2 regions of the Lachnoclostridium phytofermentans ISDg genome follow, and region 2 is predicted to be linked to the other one. Evidence: a T-box and tRNA genes for the amino acid it is inferred to sense, from the RefSeq annotation. Region 2 holds a T-box; the other holds one or more tRNA genes.
What was found. The T-box of region 2 lies ahead of CPHY_RS02605 (valine--tRNA ligase). A T-box ahead of a tRNA ligase gene usually reads a tRNA of that ligase, here a tRNA-Val.
Positions count from the first base shown of each region.

Region 1 (10,065 bases), 140 kb from region 2:
ATCAAGTATACATTCACATAGAATCTGGCTAAGATTGCATTTCTCTATGGAAAGTTCATAACAATCATTCTGTAATTTCATGTAGAGAAACAATTGGTCAAGCATCTCGGACAATTGTCTGATACGACCTTCGATGATAGTAATATAGTGTTCCCGTACCTCAGGTTCTTTCGCTTTTGTTAATAACTGAAAATATCCGTCGAGCGAAGTAAGCGGTGTGCGTATGTCATGAGATAGGTTTGTTATCAATTGTTTAAATGCCTCATCCTTCACTTCATACTCTACCTTAAGTTTTCTATGTCTTTGCATTAACTCATTCAATAAATCCAATAACTTCGAAACATCCTTCGACGGAACTAACTGTTCTAATCGCATATTAGAATTATTAGATAAGATAAAGGAAAGATTCTGGTTCCAAGTACGAATTTGCTTTTTATATTGAAGGACAGCAATGAAATATCCAACTGCAATACATAAAGCAATCACTATTATCCATGTCATCCTCTAACTTCTCCTCCTTTTCACTTATCTGTCCTTATTTTAATCCTTTCAACCAATAGTTTTAAGACCCTTCTATAAGCCTTTTAATCGATATTTTAATATTTGATTTTTACCTATCTCACATCTTGTTTTCTCATTAAGATAATACTGGAAATTCCAAATACAATTGTAACGACTAAGGATACCAAGATAGCTCTTGTATAGATTGTTGCATCATATGGTATCGGTAACAACTTCATATTAGTAGTGACTAAATAGTTTGAAAAAACGATATTTAATTTCAAACGATCCAATAGACCAGTTAATAATGCTAACATTCCAGAACAAATACAGATTCCAACCGCCATACTGATTGCCATATTTCTAGATAAATTACATAGAAAAATCACCAACATAACTAAAGCAAAATGAAGTAAATATTGGGTGAAAAAATAAGATGCAAACTCACTTATATTACCTAACCTAAAAGTATCGAGTAAAAGGGAGGAAGAAATTCCGATTAAAATAGCAGCACCTAACAAGGTAATCAATAGATAAATCGCCATACAAATAGCTTTTGAAATTGTAAAATAATCGCGATATCCTTTTCTGCTAATTACATTTTTAATATAACCACTGTTATGTTCTGAGCAGACAAAAATAATAGCAAATATGACAGCTACAACAGCTAATGATGCACCTCCAACGGATGAACTAAATAAGTCACCCAGTGTAAGTTCAATACTATCCACGTTCATCGGACCCGTACCTATTCCAACTATAACAGAATCCGATACATCCATGCCCTGATCGTATATATTTTTTAGGTTATCATTATTTAGTACAATCTTAATTGTTATTACCGATACAACAACAAGAATGAAAGTGATGAATAGAGTAACATAAAAGCTTTTACTGCGGAACATACGGTACAGATCCATTTTGATTGTTTTAAGCATGACTAACACCTCCTGTTAAATTGATAAAATAGGTCTCCAAATCATCATTAGCAACATGAAATGACGAGACCAAAACCCCATTATTACAAAGTGTCATATTAATGAGTGCAGGATTATCTAGATGCTCAAATACATAGATGGTTGATGGATTAATCACTTTATAATCTTTAATTCCTAATTTTTCTTCAAGAATTGTACATGCTTCCTTCACGCCAGTCAAGGTAATTTGTATACGCTCACTGCAACGCTCCATAAGCTCTTCACAGGTTAACTCCTGAAGGAGTACCCCCTTATCAATAATCCCATATCTTGTCGCTATCTTTGACAATTCTTCTAAGATATGGCTCGAAATAATGATTGTCATATTACGCTCTTTATTTAACCGTTGAATTGTATCTCTCACTTCAACAATCCCTTGAGGATCAAGACCATTGATTGGCTCATCAAGTACCAGTAAGTCCGGATCTCCAATCAATGCCATACCAATTCCAAGTCTCTGTTTCATACCAAGCGAATAATTTTTTGTCTTTTTCTTATTTACATCTTTTAAGCCTATAAGCTCAATAATTTCATGAATATAATTATCATCCTGAATCCCATGACTGATACACTTCATCTTTAGATTTTCAAACGCAGTCATATTCGGAAATAATCCCGGTGCCTCAATTAAAACCCCAATCCTGGAAAATAGCTCCTTTTGCTTATTACAATCCGCACCAAATAGCTCTATATTACCTGAGGTTTGTTTTGCAAGTCCGCTAATCATTTTTAAAAATGTAGTTTTACCTGCTCCATTCCTACCGATAAAGCCATAGATATCACCTCGCTTTATCGTTAGGTTTACCTGATTAACAGCAGCATAATTTTTATACTTCTTTGTTAGAACGGATGACCTTAACAATATATCATTCATACTCTTCCTCCTCTTTCTCTCTGTTTCAATATTTCTGTTATAAAGCAATGTTCTTTTCAAGTATTATCTTAAAGAATCTTTATAAACATATCGCAAAGGAAAGTTAAAGAAATGGTAAAGATAGTATTTACTAAGTTTAAAGACTATTTACTGAGTTTAAATCCTATTCCCCAGACCGTATCAATATAATCGTCTTCTGTAACCTTTTTTAGCTTCATGCGGATATTACTGATATGAACATTGATTGTCTTATCCTCACCGATAAAGTATTCTTCCCATGCATAATTATAAATCTCCTGCTTACTAAACACCTTGTTTGGATGGAGAAGTAAAAGTTCTAATATCTTATATTCCTGTTTGGTAAGTGATATCAAATTTCCTGCTAATCTAACTTCATAAGAACTACGATTCAATAATAAGTCTTTATGAGAAAGACATTGATTTGTTTCATCCTGCGATTTTTCTATATTTCGATTTACTCGCCTAAGAGCTACTTCAATACGAACAAGTAATTCTTTTAATTGAAATGGTTTCGTAATATAATCATCTGCTCCGCATGATAGGACATCCACCTTACTATCCAGCTCGTCCTTTGCAGATAGCACAATAACAGGCGTCCGTTCTTTTTTATTGAACAGCTTTAAAAACTCTTCTCCTGACATGCCCGGTAACATTAAATCCAAAAGAATTAAATCAAACTCTGTCATGCCTACATTTAGCATGGCTTCTGTACCCGAATATGCCTGAACCACCTCATAACCAGCTTCCTCTAAGGCTTCTCTCAGCATGTTATTAATATTTAGATCATCTTCAACAACTAATATTTTTTTCATAAGACTCCCATTGATAAAGATTACTTTATTTTGTTTTATTCAGACTATAATAGCATGATTATAACAGAACTATAATTAAAAATGCAAAGAATATATTTATCTAAAACAAGGAAAGACATTCGCGAACTTTCCTTATCATGTTAAAAGCGAGTGCAAACGAAATCCTCCGAAAGCTGATTGGCTTCTCCTTAGAATATTCCATTTGCACCCGCTCTTTTAGGGTACCTATATTAAAACAGTAAAATAACTGTTTTATTAATATCTCATTGGCAATAAATCATTGTACTCTTGAACAGAAGCATCAGAAAGTAATAATTCAATTATCTTTCTACCCATCTCATGAAGTTCAGGAGTTAAGAATTTCTGTACTTCCTCCTTGAAGAAATCAAGAAGTATCTTAGAACCAGCATCATAGCCTTCGATACCAACTTCTTGCTGCATTTCTGGTTGTAAAAATGCCTTACGGATGTACTGACCATCTACCTTAAGTGATCCAAGTCCATATCCTAGAATTGAACAACGAGCTTCTACTAAGTGCTCTGGTTTAAATTTTGCACTACCTCTTCTAGCTATATACTCTCTTGCTACCCACTGTGGTACAAATCCAACTTCATAAGCACCGATGTGTTGATTCGGAATGAGTAAATAACGAGTATGACTTGAATTTAATATCTGCTCCATAAGAAGGTTTGCCTGCTCCACCATTTTACCAGTTGCAAATGGCCAGTAAGAACCAACACCTTCACTTGTCATACCTTCGGAAGAAGTAATACTTGGATTGTTATATCCTCTTGGTGCAACCAATCTCCATAACCAAGCAAGTGCTGGAGGTAAAATATGGAACATACCAAGAATACCATAAGAAGGGTTCTTCTTTGTACAAGCCGGTGTTCTAACACCAAAACTTCTAACATCAATTTCTACAGGCTCATCAATTACATTCGGAACCAAGCGTCTTGGAAGAACTACTCTTGGGTTTGGACAAGGTTTTCCATTAGAATCTAATGTATGTTCCCAAACAAGACAGGTAGAATTTGGCACACCTTGAATATTTAAAAATACCAACGGCTCTTGTGGATGAATAAAAATCTTTTCATGCTGAGGAGCAGTACCATAACTCTTAATATGATCACAACGTAAGAACCAACCTTGCTCTGCATCCTTAACAACAAGTTTCTTACTATCGTTTTGCATCCTTGGATGGCAAATTGCCATATCATCGGTAACAGGTCTTAATTCACATGATTCTGATAATTCAATAAATGTTTTCTCACCAGTTACTGTATTTTTACCAAGTAAAATACGACCATCCATCTCACGGTGAACATGCTCGATCATCTCACTCTTTCCACCGCCAGATGCACCTTCATGCATAATAACAATTTCATTGTCGTATGGGGTAATAACCTTAACAGTAGACGCGTGAACGGTTGTCCAACCTTCATTTTCACCAATGTTAAGTAAAACGCCGTAGATACCCTTCTTCGCACTTGGGCCTGGATATAAGTTATAGGAAAACAACTCATGAATTCCTGTTAAACGATTGTGAATTACAATTTGTTTACCATCAAAATGGGTATGACGGAATGGAGGTGCTAAGAAAATGACTGCCTTTGGATTGAAGTCCTCCGATATGTCATGCATACTGGTAAAGCCCTGTAAATCTGCAACAGCACAAGCAAAAAATCCCGCATTTGCTGGAGAAACCAATAAGGTATCATAACCATATTCCTCACCACCGGACTTAAAAGCAAACACAATAAGCTTTTGCTTTTTTAACCATTGGAATGTTTCCTGACGAAGTGGCTCAAAATCTTGATTGTAAACATCATCGTACTTAGGCTTGTCTGTATCATTTTTATCGGCAACTAATAGACAATCTGGGTCACGTCTACGCATATAGTCGTCCGGATAATTTACTACAATACCATTTTTACAACGAGTAACCGTTGCTTCTACAATGTTGCCCTTGCCCGGTACATCATAAGCCACCTCATAAGTGTCCACATCTTCTCCACCAAAAGCCATATGTATCAGCTCCTTCTTCGAACGTGGATAGTATACGTGTTTGCTCTCGGTTAAGATATCCCTGATATAAGATGGCAAATTCCACTTTTCCTGATTGATTTTCATAGCAATCCTCACTTTCTTCCTGTCTTTTTATATAAAAATATAATTCAAGATGTTATCTCTTATATATTTTTAGCCCTTATTTAATTATTCCTACCTCAGAATTGAACTATACATTCATTGGCTCGCATAAAAAAATGACGAAAGGTCCCTACGTTTTTAAAAAAGCCAATATCAAAGAAACCTCTGATATTGGCTTACTTACAACTTAGTTTAACTATTTGTATCGTCATCCATATTATGAAATATTAAACCAACTTTTTCTTAGGAGATTAAATGCCTAACATCCTTAAAAAAGCCTTAAGAAGTCAAATAAAGACTTCGTTAATAAATTATCTAATTCTAGTTTAAATTTATGATAATATTTCCTAATCCTACCAAAGTTCAATTGAATTACATTCACTTATACAAAATTTAATGCAGCTAATTATAATGAAAAACCTGTAAACATACTGTTTGCAGGTTTTAAATTCAAGTAATATAATCTAGTAAGTAACCTGTTAGGAATTTTGTCATTACACGTAATCTGTACCAATGTCGGATACGGTTTAATATATCACAAACAATTTATAAAGTCAAGATTCATAGCTATTTCCTAGCAGATAAAAATTATCCAGTAGTATTGATAGAAGCATCAAAAAATCAAAACTTTCTCGTAGTTTTATACGCTAATTCGTCAAAGTGTTGATGTATTTATCTAAATTTTAACTTCTTAGTACTCAAAGTTCTAATTTTAATAGGATTCATTTTTAAAATTTATATAGAAGCACCAAATTATAAGCAAGTACTGTTTATATCTTTCGTATCATTCGTTTCTCTTGCTTGAAGTTAAAATATTTGTTATAGTATATACGTTTGTATTAGGATTCGTGGGCTTTAGAGAGGTTAAAATTCTCTATTCTTATCCATATCATTATCTGTTCTTGATTTTTTCTAAAAGAGGACTTTATTATAGAAGGGAGGCTATATTATGGATATTCTCATTATTATGGGAATTGGAATTTTCATTGGATCAAGGTTTTTTCCAGAGAAACATAAAAAAAAGAATGAAAAAATGCAAATAGTATGCACCATTTTAATTATTTTTTCTATGGGGGTTATGCTTGGTAAAAGAGAGCATTTTCTTCAAGAGATATCAACACTTGGTTTAACTAGTTTTCTATACTTTTTTATTCCAACAGTCTTTTCTACTTTAATTGTTTACTTATTAACCAGATTATTTATGAAAAAGAAACTAAAAGAAAAGGAGGACTAATTATGGTTCTACTTACCGTAATTGCCCTGTTAATAGGAATTGTTTATGGATTATCCGGCATTGATATAACAATCATTAATTTTGTTACAGAACATACTCATTATATCCTTTATTTACTTATGTTTTTAGTAGCTATCAGCATCGGATTAAATCGTGGCATTATACAGAAAATTAAAGAATATCATGTTAAAGTTTTTATTATTCCTTTTGGTATCATAATTGGATCGTTACTTGGAGGTATTATTTGTAGTTTTATCACTGGAATCTCTATGAACACCAGTACAGCTATGGCAAGTGGATTAGGTTGGTATAGCTTATCTGGTGTTATGGTAAGCGAGTTCGCAGGTGCTTCGTTTGGTAGTATTACTTTCTTAAGTAATTTAATGAGAGAAATATTTTCTTTCTTTAGTATCCCACTCATAGCAAAGTATTTGAATTTTCCAACCTGTATAGCTCCTGCAGGAGCTACCAGTGAAGATACTACCCTACCTATGTTAATTCGATATACCAATGAAGAAACCGTAGTATTATCTGTAATCAATGGTATTATTTGCTCAGCAGCAGTACCAATACTCATTAATCTCTGCTATCAGATTTTTTAAATTATTTTTGAGCAAAATATTTTATATATAATTTTTACTCATGATAGACATTGATGTGAATTAATGTCTATCTAATTTACTTAATAAGTATACTTCTAAGAATTATGTACATATTCCTTCTTGTAATTTATTTATAAAGGTCCGAATCGAAATTGCATTCATCCTATCATTCTATTTCTTGTTACTATGATTAATATCCTCTGACATATCAACGATTTTATTATCGCCCATCTTCATAGAATTATCATTTTTAGTGAATGTAGCTTTCATATTACTACTCCCACTAGTCTTCATTTCGGAGCTTTGTTCTCTTTTTACCGGTGTAATAACGTTTTTCTCATCACTGATTTGTTTTATACTACTACCGCTACTAGCGCTATTACCATTATTACTTTTACTGTCTTTATTATTTTTACCTACTTTATTACCATTACCGTCTTTATTACCTTTGTTACCTCTATTATCATTACTACCATTATTCTCGCTACTATTATTATTGTTACTATTATTATTGTTACTATTATTATTGCCGCTATTAGCATTACTATCTTTACTATTCTTCGCTGTGTTTGCGGCTTTCTTTTCGCAGATATCCTTACAAACCGCTCTACGTACCGCAATAGCATTAAGTGCATCACTTAAAAATAACAAGTCAGCTGCAAGCAATGCTAATTCGTTGTCATCAAGACATTCTGCAATTCGACATGCTACAGAGCTTATCAACAGTATATCAGTACAACTACTCATGATTATCACCTCGATATATTATATGTACTAAAGAAAGCGGGTAGTATTAAAGTTGTCCTTGAAGGTATTCGTAAGTAAATCTATGACTAACTAGTACAAGTTATGTCTAGTAAATATAATTTTATTTGGTTTATGACGGCAGAAAAAAATAGCCAATAAATTGTTGACTATCGAAATAACACAAGAAACTCCCTTAGAGAAATACTTACTGTTTTTCCCTTACTTATTAATTATAGCATACTATTTATGGTATACAAGAATAATAGGTTTCTAAATCTGAATATAGTGATTATGATAGCTAATTTTAAGTTAAACCATAAGGTTCTATTTAAATTATTGAGGGGTAAGCGTTTGGATTCTTAGACAAGACAGATTGATGATTATTATGATAATGAATTCTTTAAAATAGATAAATGAACAGTGGTATTTTAATATATTGGACGATTTTTTTAAAATATCTGTGACACATTTAAATAAAAATATCCCTGCATCTAGTATCTAGGGGTTCCTAAGAACCACACCACAACACCTGACACAAGGGTTTCCATTTTGATATGAGATCATGTCAATAAAATGAAAAAAGCCTGTAAACTCAGCATTTACAGGCACTAATGTACGTGACATGATTCGAACACGCGACCTTCTGGTCCGTAGCCAGACGCTCTATCCAGCTGAGCTACACGTACATAGTATGAAATTTTCATACTGATTATCTTTGAAAAATTCAAAGATAATGCCGGCGACCGGAATCGAACCGGTACGGGAGATTAGTCCCGCAGGATTTTAAGTCCTGTGCGTCTGCCAGTTCCGCCACGCCGGCATAACCTTTCGGTTGAATGGGACCTATAGGGCTCGAACCTATGACCCTCTGCTTGTAAGGCAGATGCTCTCCCAGCTGAGCTAAGATCCCAATTTAACTGGTCTTTATGACTCGATAACAAATACATATTGAGTATTTTTTGTCGTGTAATCTTTTCGATTACAACGACTCAGATGGGACTCGAACCCACGACCTCCGCCGTGACAGGGCGGCGCTCTAACCAACTGAGCCACTGAGCCAAATTCTTTTATTTCCTGTAAGATAATCCTTTGTATAATTATCTCTAGTGGACCTTCGGGGACTCGAACCCGGGACCGACCGGTTATGAGCCGGTTGCTCTAACCAACTGAGCTAAAGGTCCATGTCTTTTGAAAATCAAAAGCCATAAAAGCCGACGATCGGACTCGAACCGATAACCTGCTGATTACAAGTCAGCTGCTCTGCCAATTGAGCCACGTCGGCGTATTCACTTTACGTTTAATTGAGCCACGTCGGCACAATGTTCAATAGAGTATCTTTTTTTCACAAAGATAAGACCGATAGTAGCTTTCACCACTTTAGTTAACTATCAATCTTACAAATGACTCCAAGGGGATTTGAACCCCTGTTACCGCCGTGAAAGGGCGGTGTCTTAACCGCTTGACCATGGAGCCGTGCTAATAATATTAACATATAATTTAATTCTTGTCAATTAACAATTTTATCATTCATATCATGGTTATTCTTGTTAATAACTCCCCGAGTTGGGCTCGAACCAACAACCCCACGGTTAACAGCCGTGTGCTCTACCATTGAGCTATCGAGGAATACTTCTACATTGTAATAAATGATGTTGACATTGTCAACTCAGAAAAAAGTTTAAACAAACCTTTTAGGTTAAGCCCTCGACCTATTAGTAACAATCAGCTACATGTGTTACCACACTTCCACCTTTGTCCTATCAACCTTATCGTCTTTAAGGGGTCTTACTAGCTTATGCTATGGGATATCTTATCTTGAGGGGGGCTTCACGCTTAGATGCCTTCAGCGTTTATCCCGTCCCGACTTGGCTACTCGGCCATGCTCTTGGTAGAACAACCGATACACCAGAGGTCAGTCCATCCCGGTCCTCTCGTACTAAGGACAGCTCCTCTCAAATATCCTACGCCTACGCCGGATAGGGACCGAACTGTCTCACGACGTTCTGAACCCAGCTCGCGTACCGCTTTAATGGGCGAACAGCCCAACCCTTGGGACCTACTACAGCCCCAGGATGCGATGAGCCGACATCGAGGTGCCAAACCACTCCGTCGATGTGAACTCTTGGGAGTGATAAGCCTGTTATCC
Region 1 covers NC_010001.1:450,781-460,845, reverse strand. Annotated here, with positions in the region: gene CPHY_RS01990 (sensor histidine kinase) at 1-501, opposite strand, end outside; gene CPHY_RS01985 (ABC transporter permease) at 615-1,439, opposite strand; gene CPHY_RS01980 (ATP-binding cassette domain-containing protein) at 1,432-2,352, opposite strand; gene CPHY_RS01975 (response regulator transcription factor) at 2,496-3,185, opposite strand; gene CPHY_RS01970 (DUF4914 family protein) at 3,441-5,318, opposite strand; gene CPHY_RS01965 (hypothetical protein) at 6,286-6,570, shown strand; gene CPHY_RS01960 (lysine exporter LysO family protein) at 6,573-7,172, shown strand; gene CPHY_RS21555 (DUF6774 domain-containing protein) at 7,344-7,919, opposite strand; tRNA gene CPHY_RS01950 (tRNA-Arg) at 8,532-8,605, opposite strand; tRNA gene CPHY_RS01945 (tRNA-Leu) at 8,654-8,739, opposite strand; tRNA gene CPHY_RS01940 (tRNA-Val) at 8,757-8,829, opposite strand; tRNA gene CPHY_RS01935 (tRNA-Asp) at 8,905-8,978, opposite strand; tRNA gene CPHY_RS01930 (tRNA-Ile) at 9,027-9,100, opposite strand; tRNA gene CPHY_RS01925 (tRNA-Thr) at 9,129-9,201, opposite strand; tRNA gene CPHY_RS01920 (tRNA-Glu) at 9,321-9,392, opposite strand; tRNA gene CPHY_RS01915 (tRNA-Asn) at 9,474-9,545, opposite strand; rRNA gene CPHY_RS01910 (23S ribosomal RNA) at 9,612-10,065, opposite strand, start outside.
Region 1: it has a tRNA-Val gene. The T-box ahead of CPHY_RS02605 (valine--tRNA ligase) is inferred to sense a tRNA for this amino acid. The anticodon was not compared.

Region 2 (10,065 bases):
CGTAAACTTTCTGTGCCGCAATACCAAGATCAAACTTTTCAAGATGTTCTGTTACATCCTTCGTTAATGTATTTACCTTAGAAATAATCCACTTATCAGCATCCGTTAAAGTAGACATATCCACAGAATCAACCTTAGCATCCATTCCTGCTTCTTCCATCTGTTGCATATTCATCATGATGAAACGGGAAGCATTCCATACCTTATTAGCAAAGTTTCTTGCTGCTTCCACACGTTCCATATAGAAACGCATATCATTACCAGTTGCATTTCCAGTGATTAACATAAAACGAAGCGCATCTGCACCATACTGTTCGATAATCTCTAATGGATCAATACCATTTCCAAGAGATTTACTCATCTTTCTACCTTGAGAGTCACGAACTAAACCATGGAATAATACAGTTTTAAATGGCTTTTCGTTCATTTGCTCGTATCCTGAGAAAATCATACGGATAACCCAGAAGAAGATAATGTCGTAACCAGTTACTAAGACATCAGTTGGATAGAAATACTCTAAATCTTCTGTTTTTTCAGGCCAGCCAAGGGTTGAAAATGGCCATAACGCAGAACTAAACCAAGTATCAAGAGTATCTGGGTCCTGTGTAAAGTGGTCATGGCCACATTCACAAGTGGTTGGAGTTGTCTTAGAAACAACAACCTTACCACACTTATCACAATAATAAGCTGGAATACGATGTCCCCACCATAACTGACGGCTGATACACCAGTCACGAATATTGTCAGTCCAGTTAAAGTATACTTTTTCCATACGTTCTGGAACTAATTCGATATCTTTATTCTTTACAGCCTCTACTGCTGGCTTAATTAATTCATCCATCTTAACAAACCACTGCTGCTTGATTAATGGCTCTATGGTTGTGTTACAACGATCATGAGTACCTACATTATGAGAATAATCCTCTACTTTCACAAGTAAGCCCATCTCGTCTAATTCTTTTACAATTTGCTTTCTTGCTGCATAGCGATCCATACCTTCAAACTTGCCACCATTTGCATTAATCGTAGCATCATCATTCATGATATTGATTTCTGGAAGGTTATTTCTCTTACCAACCTCGAAGTCATTTGGGTCATGTGCTGGTGTAATCTTAACAACGCCTGTTCCGAAATCCTTCTCAACATAGCTATCTCCGATGATTGGAATCTCACGGTCAACAAAAGGAAGCTTTACCTTCTTGCCAATAAGGTGCATGTAGCGCCCATCTTCTGGATGAACTGCAACTGCGGTATCACCAAGCATAGTTTCAGGTCTAGTGGTTGCAAAACAAAGATATTCGTCAGTACCTACTACTGGATATTTAATATGCCAGAAATGTCCTGCCTGATCTTCATACTCAACCTCAGCATCAGAAATAGAAGTATGACAAACTGGACACCAGTTGATAATACGGGAACCTTTATAAATCATTCCCTTTTCATACATCTTTACGAATACTTCCTCAACTGCTTTGGAGCAGCCTTCGTCCATTGTAAATCTTTCTCTATCCCAGTCACAGGAGGAACCAAGTTTTTTAAGCTGTCCGATGATACGTCCGCCGTATTCGTCTTTCCATTCCCATGCTCTCTTTAAGAAGCCTTCACGGCCAAGCTGGTCTTTATCGATGCCTTCCTTCTTTAAAGCCTCGATAATTTTTACTTCTGTTGCAATGGAAGCATGGTCTGTACCTGGTTGCCAAAGTGCATTAAATCCTTGCATTCTCTTAAAACGAATTAAGATATCTTGCATCGTATTATCTAGTGCATGACCCATGTGAAGCTGTCCAGTAATGTTTGGTGGTGGAATCACAATCGTAAATGGTTTTTTGGTCTTATCAACTTCGGCATGGAAATATTTTTTCTCCAGCCATTTCTCATACAATCTGCCTTCTATGTCCTTAGGATCATAGGTCTTTGCTAACTCTTTCTGCATAAGAATCTCCTTTCTTATCTTAAAAAATTAAACTGAATTTTCTAATAAATAGATTAAACTCAATATTTAGTTGTTCATAAAGTTACTCTAAAAGTATCCTTTGGTGGTTTCTTGTGAAAAAATTCAACTAACAAAACTTTTCAATTGCACAAAAAAAGGTCCCTCGCCGATAAGGACGAAGAACCGTGGTACCACCTTAATTTGTGAAAAGAAACATTTCTTATCTTGTCGCCAATTGTGACAGTAAGAATTTTTCTAATATTCACCTTTTTCGCATTTCATATAAAACGCTCGTCTATAACGGGACTTCCCGGCATTTCCTACACGCTACTTAAAGTTTCAGAAACACTGTTCCGGAGCTACCTTCGATAAGCACTACTTGAAACAACCTCACAGCCAATGGATTGTTATCTCTGACAAGGTTACTTATGTAATCCTCTCCATCACTACATTTATCCTATATTTTTATATTTCTTATCATATGCAAACTTTTAAAAATTGTCAAGGCTTTTTCATTTTATATTCTAATGAACATTAAGCTCGTTTAGTATATCACAATATAATTCAATGTTAATTAGATTTTGTCTAAATAATCCAAAATTAGAAGCTTTTAATTTATTTTTACATGCTAATATCTTGTTATCCATAGAAATTACTTTTTCTGCTTCTTCATTTGTCTGCAAACAATAATTTATCCCATTCAAATCAGTATAGACATACTCATTACTACTTTCTAGTTGAGAATCAGAAATTCTTTCTTTTGTATTTAAGATTTCATTTCGTTCCTTGATTAACGAAGAAGCATCATCACAAATAGAAATGATCTTTTCATTTGGAACAGGATGTCTTCCAGTATAATCACCGGTGCACCAATATGTTTCATTTATTTCATCATATGACAAAAAGAAAATCCATTGTTCACCTTTGTTCATTGGTGTCATATCACTAAATGTAATCAACTTATCTTGATTTTCATCGATACCATATCGCTGTGATATTTTAATAGTATTGCCACTCGTATTCCCTTTTAATACTTTTCCTACCGATATGAAATTGTAGAGATCATATCGGTAATAACATTCTTATTAAATTCATTACTAAAAGAATATTCTATTAATTGTTCTGTATCCTGACAATACTCACCTATGACTACCAAATCTGAAGCATTCATCAATTCTGTTAAATTATGATAAACTACCCTATCAACTTCCATATGAATAACTTCAATATCTTCATGTGCTCTATTATTCCGTTGTATAACATAACCTGCAGTACACAATATCATTATGGAAATAATAACTCCAATATTTTTTTCATTGCTATACTCCATTTAACTTTTAATTATCTTCATCATGTGTAATCTCAGTTGCTATAACACTTTATTGAACAAGAAAATCCTTGATTCATTACTGCAAGTGGGAATCCATTGTATAAATTTTCACTTTCGAATAGTGATTAACATGATGAGAAATATAAAAGCATAGTCTACTTCGAGAATAGATGGAAATAACTATTATTTTCCTGGAACAACCTCTAACCAATAACCATCAGGATCTACAATAAAGTAAATGCGCATTGCTTCGTTTTCATAAATCACACAGTCCATTTCTTTATGCTTCTTTAAAGCTGCTTCGTAATCATCTACAACAAATGCCAAATGGAATTCATTTTCTCCCAAGTTATAAGCTTCCGTACGATCATGAAGGTAAGTTAACTCAAGGCAATGTGTAGTACTTCCATCTCCTAGATAAACTAAAGTAAAGTCTTTCGATTCATGTCTTTTAACTTCCTTTAATCCTAGTGCTTCCTCATAAAATGTTAGTGATTTTTCTAAATTTAATACGTTAAAATTATTATGTGCAAATTTGAAATTCATATAATCCTTATCTGCCACTCAAAATATGGACAAATCTACCCATATCGAGATTATTCCCTGTTTAACGTGTCTGATTTGGTGATTGGTTATAATACACTACTCTCATTTGCTATAACACTCCGAGGGCGTAAATTCCCCAAATAGCCTTGGGTACATACTTACAGTAATTATGCTATCTTGTAAGTTTTTGCTTCTCTAAGATTAATACTAGCTTGTAAATCCCTATCAATTACTAAACCACACTCTTTACAAACATAAATTCTGTCAGAAAGTTTTAAGTCTTTTTTGACATTTCCACAACATGAGCAGAGCTTAGAAGATGGATACCATCTATCTACTATTCTAAGTTCAATATCGTTTTGTTTACACTTGTTGGTAATTTTTGTTCTGAACTTATAAAACTTTTGCCCAGCAACTGCTTTTGATAAGTGGCGATTTTTCATCATTCCTTTTACATTCAAATCTTCAATAGTTATTGAACTTGGTTTTTGTCCAACTATTTCAGACACACATTTATTAATGTAATCAGTGCGAATGTTCGCTAATCTTTGATGAAGTCTTTGTACTCTGACTATTTGCTTATGAATATTCTGTCTAGTGGTTTCTCCTTTTCCAATTTTATTTTGTTTTTTAAGACATTCATATTTCCTTGAAAGCCTTACTTGTTCACGTTTTAACTTCTTTTCTAATTTCTTTACTCTTGAAGTCTTATTGATGTTCTTCTTAACTATTTCATTACTAAAAATGACAAAAGCTTTTATTCCTAAATCTAGTCCTAATGGCTCTGCTTTAGGCAAGGAGTTCTTAACTTCTTCTATTTCACAAACAATTGAGATATAATATTTTCCTGCTTGTTCTGTGACCGTACCACTAATGACGTTTGCATTGGCCTTGATATATCCAAATTCTTTAAGTCTAACCCATTTAAGTGTAGGTATATTAATTTTGTGACGTTCAATCTTAAAATCAGTTTTATTATTCTTTGGAAAATTTAAACCTACTTTAGACTTACCTGATAAATCTAATTGATATAGAAAGATTACATGTATTGATCTGTTAACACTCAAACACTTGCCCTGGTTCCATTACATCGAAAATCCTATCTCGATAATCTTTCGAAACTTCCATTTCCTTTAGTCTCTGTATTACATCTGGTTTTTCCCAGTAATGCATTGGAAATGCATTGATAACTTCAGCTTCCCGCATAACATGGTCAAATCCAAGATAAAATCTCTCTTCCTGTCTACCATCCAGCGGTAAAAATGCCAAATCAAGATGACGACCCTTTAATTTTTCAATTTCTGTGAGGAATCGCTTTGTCATATCCTGATATTCTTCTTCCGTTTCTCCTTTCCAGGTCCACCAATTTAAATCGCCTGCAAAGTAAATTGTCTTGCCAAATAAGGTAACCACAAAAGCTACTCCTTGATCCGTAGAGGTTAATGTTTCAACCTTCAGATCTTCTGTTATTTGATAAGTTTCATTCTTACGTAAATTTTGTATTTTATCTCTTGCTTCTTCTGGAATTTGAACCCGCTCCATGTATTTTTCATTCATTTTTATATCATTGGATAACAAAAATGAAATATTCTTATAACCTTTCACAAGGTCAAATATTATTCTACTGAAATGATCCGCATGCTTATGACTGGAAAAAACATATATTTTCTTTTCGCTATCAAACTTAGGTAAGTCCCCTTTAAAATAGTCAAATATTAATACAACATCCTTTTCTTCCACTGTAAAGCAGCTGTGATAAATATAGGTTACTTTCATAATAACTCCAATCTATGTGTGTATGCATACATATTAATCAACATGTTAAAAGTATCTTAATCTTTTTCATAATATCTTAGGTTACCAGCGTAAAGTGCTAATTGAAGAATCCTTGTTCAATTAGTAAAATCCTACGCTTCTTTTTCTCTTTAAATCCCTATAACTACATTTATAATTATAGGCTTATTATAACTTGTATCTGAATCAAAAAGCAAGCCAATAAGAAAAGAGTTAAAAGGTAGATTCTCCATAAATCCTATCAAAATTCTCCCTTTTAACTCTATCTTTTTATTCATATATTATTCAATAACGTACTCTATTATATCTTGCTTTATAATATCTTGCTTTTTGATATCTTGCTTTTTGATATCTTGCTTTTTGATATCTTGCTTTTTGATATCTTGCTTTTTGATATCTTGCTTTTTGATATCTTGCTTTTTGATACTTTACTTTGAATCCTAACCATTAGGCTCATTATGTCAAAGCGGATATTCGCAATCCGCTAACGCTATTTGCTCATAACCTCGTTGCCACTATGATATACTTCCCTTAATCAAATTCATTTCCAATGGCCTTGGAGATTCACAGCATGTCGATAACTCTACAAAAGATTTTGTCTCTTGACTAGTATGCAATGCATGCATAATTTCTAAAACGTGGCATGCTAATTCTCCACTGGCACGGTTGTTATCTGTCTGATTTATTATACAATTTGCCATCTCTGATAATCCTGCTCCACGGCTATTCATATTATAGATACTGCTTAACGGAAAAGCTTCAAAGGATTTTGAAAAATACTGTTTGATAAGAACTTCTCCGTCAAAACAATTCGGATCAGGTACTATCAAGCTTCCTCTGGTACCATAAACCTCTATTCTTGGCAACGTTGAACCCCAAACATCAAAGCTTGTAATTATATTACCAATGGCTCCATTTTCAAATCGAAGCAATCCGGTGACATGGGTTGGAACTTCTACTGGAACTATCTCTCCAAACTTTTTCTCACTGGTAATTGTTCTTGTTGGAAACGAAATCGAATTCATTCCGACAACTTCTTTTACCGGTCCTATCATAGAAACAAGAGCTGTCAAATAGTAAGGTCCCATATCAAACATCGGACCACCACCTATTTGATAATAAAATTCTGGATCTGGATGCCAGCTTTCATGGCCATGGCACATCATAAAAGCAGTAGCTCCTATCACCTCTCCTATGTAGCCATCGTTAATTGCTTTAATACAAGTTTGAATACCTGCTCCTAAAAAGGTATCTGGTGCACAACCAAGCAAACGTTTCTTTTCTTTCGCTAAGGAAACTAACTCCTTTCCTTCTTCTAATTTTAAGGAAAGAGGTTTTTCCACATAGACATGTTTTCCTGCTAATAACGCATCTTTACATATGGAGTAATGGCTCTTTGGTGTGGTTAGATTTAAAATAACCGTTATTTCTGGTGATTGCATTATTTCATCATAGGTTAGCACATTCTCTATCTGAAATTTTTCTGCTGCTGCCTTCGCTTTCTCTACCTCTAAGTCACAAACTGCATAAAGATTTAAATTCACAAATAGATTAGTGATATTTTGCATATAAATATCACTAATGTTACCGCATCCAATAACTGCAACATTAACTTTCTCCATGAGATCCCCCAATTCTTATAAGTTTTTCTGAGCTTACATTCTATAGGCAAAAGTTTGTATTAATCTTAATTTTGTATTATTATCTCACTGCATAAAGAAATCCACGTCTCATAATCTCATACGCTTCAGGAATGTCAAAAATATCTGCATGATGTCCGAGTGATGTATAGAATACTTTTCCTTCTCCCCACATCTTGGTATATACAACAGGAATTTCTACATTCCCATTGGAAGCATGTGGTCCATCCACAACAGGAAATGTGGTAGTCGCATAAATTTTGATTGCAGGATCAATATGAATATAATATTGTTCGGAACAAACTTTAAAATCAGAAAGTCCTTTCGTAAAGTAGTCATCATTTGACACATGTACCATATACTCTACTCCATCATTCCCTGGATGAGCTACCCACTGAGCACCCGTCATAAACTGCCACTCTACTTCATTACGGAACGCATCACACATCCCTCCATGACATCCTGCAAGTCCTGTACCAGAAGCAACTGCAACTGACACATTATGTACATAATTTGATGGAATTGTTCCCATCGTCCAAATTGGAACAATCAAGTCATAACTTTTTAACTTCTCAGCATCCGAAAGGCATTCCAGTGTATCATGTACTTCTACCGAAGAACCTTCCTTTTCTAACATTTTCTGAAATACCTGGCTTACTAACACCGGTTCATGTCCGTCCCATCCACCTTGAACCATTAATACTTTTTTCATCATAACTCCCTTCTGTATCCTACAAATCAAGATATCTCATTTTCTGCACTTTCGTGCATTAATAATGATAGTTGCTTTACTTTCCAATGAAAAATACATTGGCACCTTTGATAATTCTTAGTATAGCAATGAAAGGTATTGATGAAAAGAAAATAGCTTAGATAAAGTAGTCATATTTTTACCTATAAGATATTGTAACTCCTAAACTTTTTATGTATAATGAAAAATAAAGTTTACTTCGCCAACTTTTCCTTATCATGAATAATCAATGACGCTTCATGAGGAATGAATAATAGAGCTATTTTACGTGAACGACGATACATGGAGGACCTACAGTGAAGCTGTTTTATGAAAATAAGTCACGAACTTTTAATTTATATCAAGGTACTAATATGACCTTTCCTCCTCATCTACATAAAGAAATCGAGATTCTTATTTGTCAAAAAGGAGTTGTTGAAGCAACCTGTAATGGGCAGACCTTACTTCTAGAAGAATCTGACATAATGATAGCATTACCAAATACAATACATTCGTATGAAACTAAGGAATACTGTGAATACATTCTCTGTATTCTGTCTCCAAGTACACTTCCACTGTTTAAGCCTTATTTTCAAAAAGAGTTTACTACTCCATTTCTACAAATGGACCAAACAAAAAAAATAACACCCTTTGTTAGGATGCTATTAGAGGAATGGGAAAATGATCGAAATCAAGAACTCATGATAAGCTACCTCTCCGTTATTTTCTCACTTATCCTAAAAAATACGACCTTCACAGAAAAAGCAACTTCCACTTATGAAGATATCCTTCCATCCATATTACTGTATGTTGACGAGCATTACTTAGAGCAGTTTTCTCTGGAGGATCTAGCTTCTCATTTAGGTTTTAATCCTTCCTATGTATCACGGTTGTTTTCTGAACGAGTTCATTGTACCTTAACTCATTATGTGATGGAGTTGAGAGTTAACTATGCAAAACATTTATTACAAAATACAGAAAAGTCCATCACCGAAATAGCTTATGAATGCGGATTTGCAACACAGCGTTCATTTAATCGCGTGTTTTTACAGCTTGTAAATACAACACCACGGGAATATCGAAAAACGTATTTATAGCGGCTTCATCTACTTCGCATTTTGATAATAATATATGTAATCCCAGTAAAAAATAAAGCTGAGACAATTTGAAAAGGGCTAAAGAATATAAGCCAATATATTGTAGTAAAATCGTAGTCTGTTCCGAATAAATCCTTAATTAAATATGGAAAGAAAATTGCAGTTATTATCCAGAAAACACATAATATTACTAATGGTGAAAACCAGATTCTTTTAGGGCGAACCAAAAAGAAAATAGTACAGCAGACTATTGGGTTTACTATAAGACACAGAATACTATAAAGCTCTTGTTTCCATTCAAAAAAGGGCATTATTTTGATTCCTTTCTAAAATTAATATTATTTGTTTTTTTGTTAGAAGCCTAATCAAATAATAAACACAATCAAATTACGGAAATATTACTATTATAATCATAATAGCCCTAATGTAAATTAATGTCAAATCTTCTAGTAACGGCTTCCCCTCCCCTGCATATCATATTACTGATAAGCTATTCTTTGGAGGCACTTCCTTGGAAATTAATCATCTTAGTATCGGTATGACTGCACCAGATTTCACAGCTGTTACTACTTTTGGACCGTTAAAAATGTCCGATTTTAAAGGGCGTTGGGTTGTTTTGTTTTCACATCCTGGAGATTTTACACCTGTTTGCACTTCTGAATTTCTCGCATTCGCCCAGAATGCTCCAGAATTTGATAAACTAAATGCTAATCTGGTTGGGCTTAGTATTGATAGTAATCCCTCGCATCTTGCTTGGGTGAATAGCATTTACCTAAATACCGGAGTCCAGGTTCCATTCCCGGTAATAGCGGATCGTTCCGGTGATATTGCACGTTTATACGGAATGCTCGCTCCCGATGTAAGTACCACTCAAACTGTACGTAACGTATTTTTTATCGATCCTAAACAAATAATTCGGGCAATCTTAATCTACCCTCTCACCAATGGACGTTGTATCTCTGAAATTCTTCGTCTATTACAAGCACTTCAGACTA
Region 2 covers NC_010001.1:591,821-601,885, reverse strand. Annotated here, with positions in the region: gene CPHY_RS02605 (valine--tRNA ligase) at 1-1,933, opposite strand, end outside; T-box leader at 2,102-2,389, opposite strand; gene CPHY_RS02600 (hypothetical protein) at 2,458-2,892, opposite strand; gene CPHY_RS02595 (hypothetical protein) at 2,973-3,218, opposite strand; gene CPHY_RS02590 (VOC family protein) at 3,447-3,809, opposite strand; partial or broken gene CPHY_RS02585 (RNA-guided endonuclease InsQ/TnpB family protein) at 3,977-4,822, opposite strand; gene CPHY_RS02580 (MBL fold metallo-hydrolase) at 4,866-5,585, opposite strand; gene CPHY_RS02575 (Gfo/Idh/MocA family protein) at 6,119-7,225, opposite strand; gene CPHY_RS02570 (ThuA domain-containing protein) at 7,305-7,958, opposite strand; gene CPHY_RS02565 (AraC family transcriptional regulator) at 8,291-9,070, shown strand; gene CPHY_RS02555 (peroxiredoxin) at 9,582-10,065, shown strand, end outside.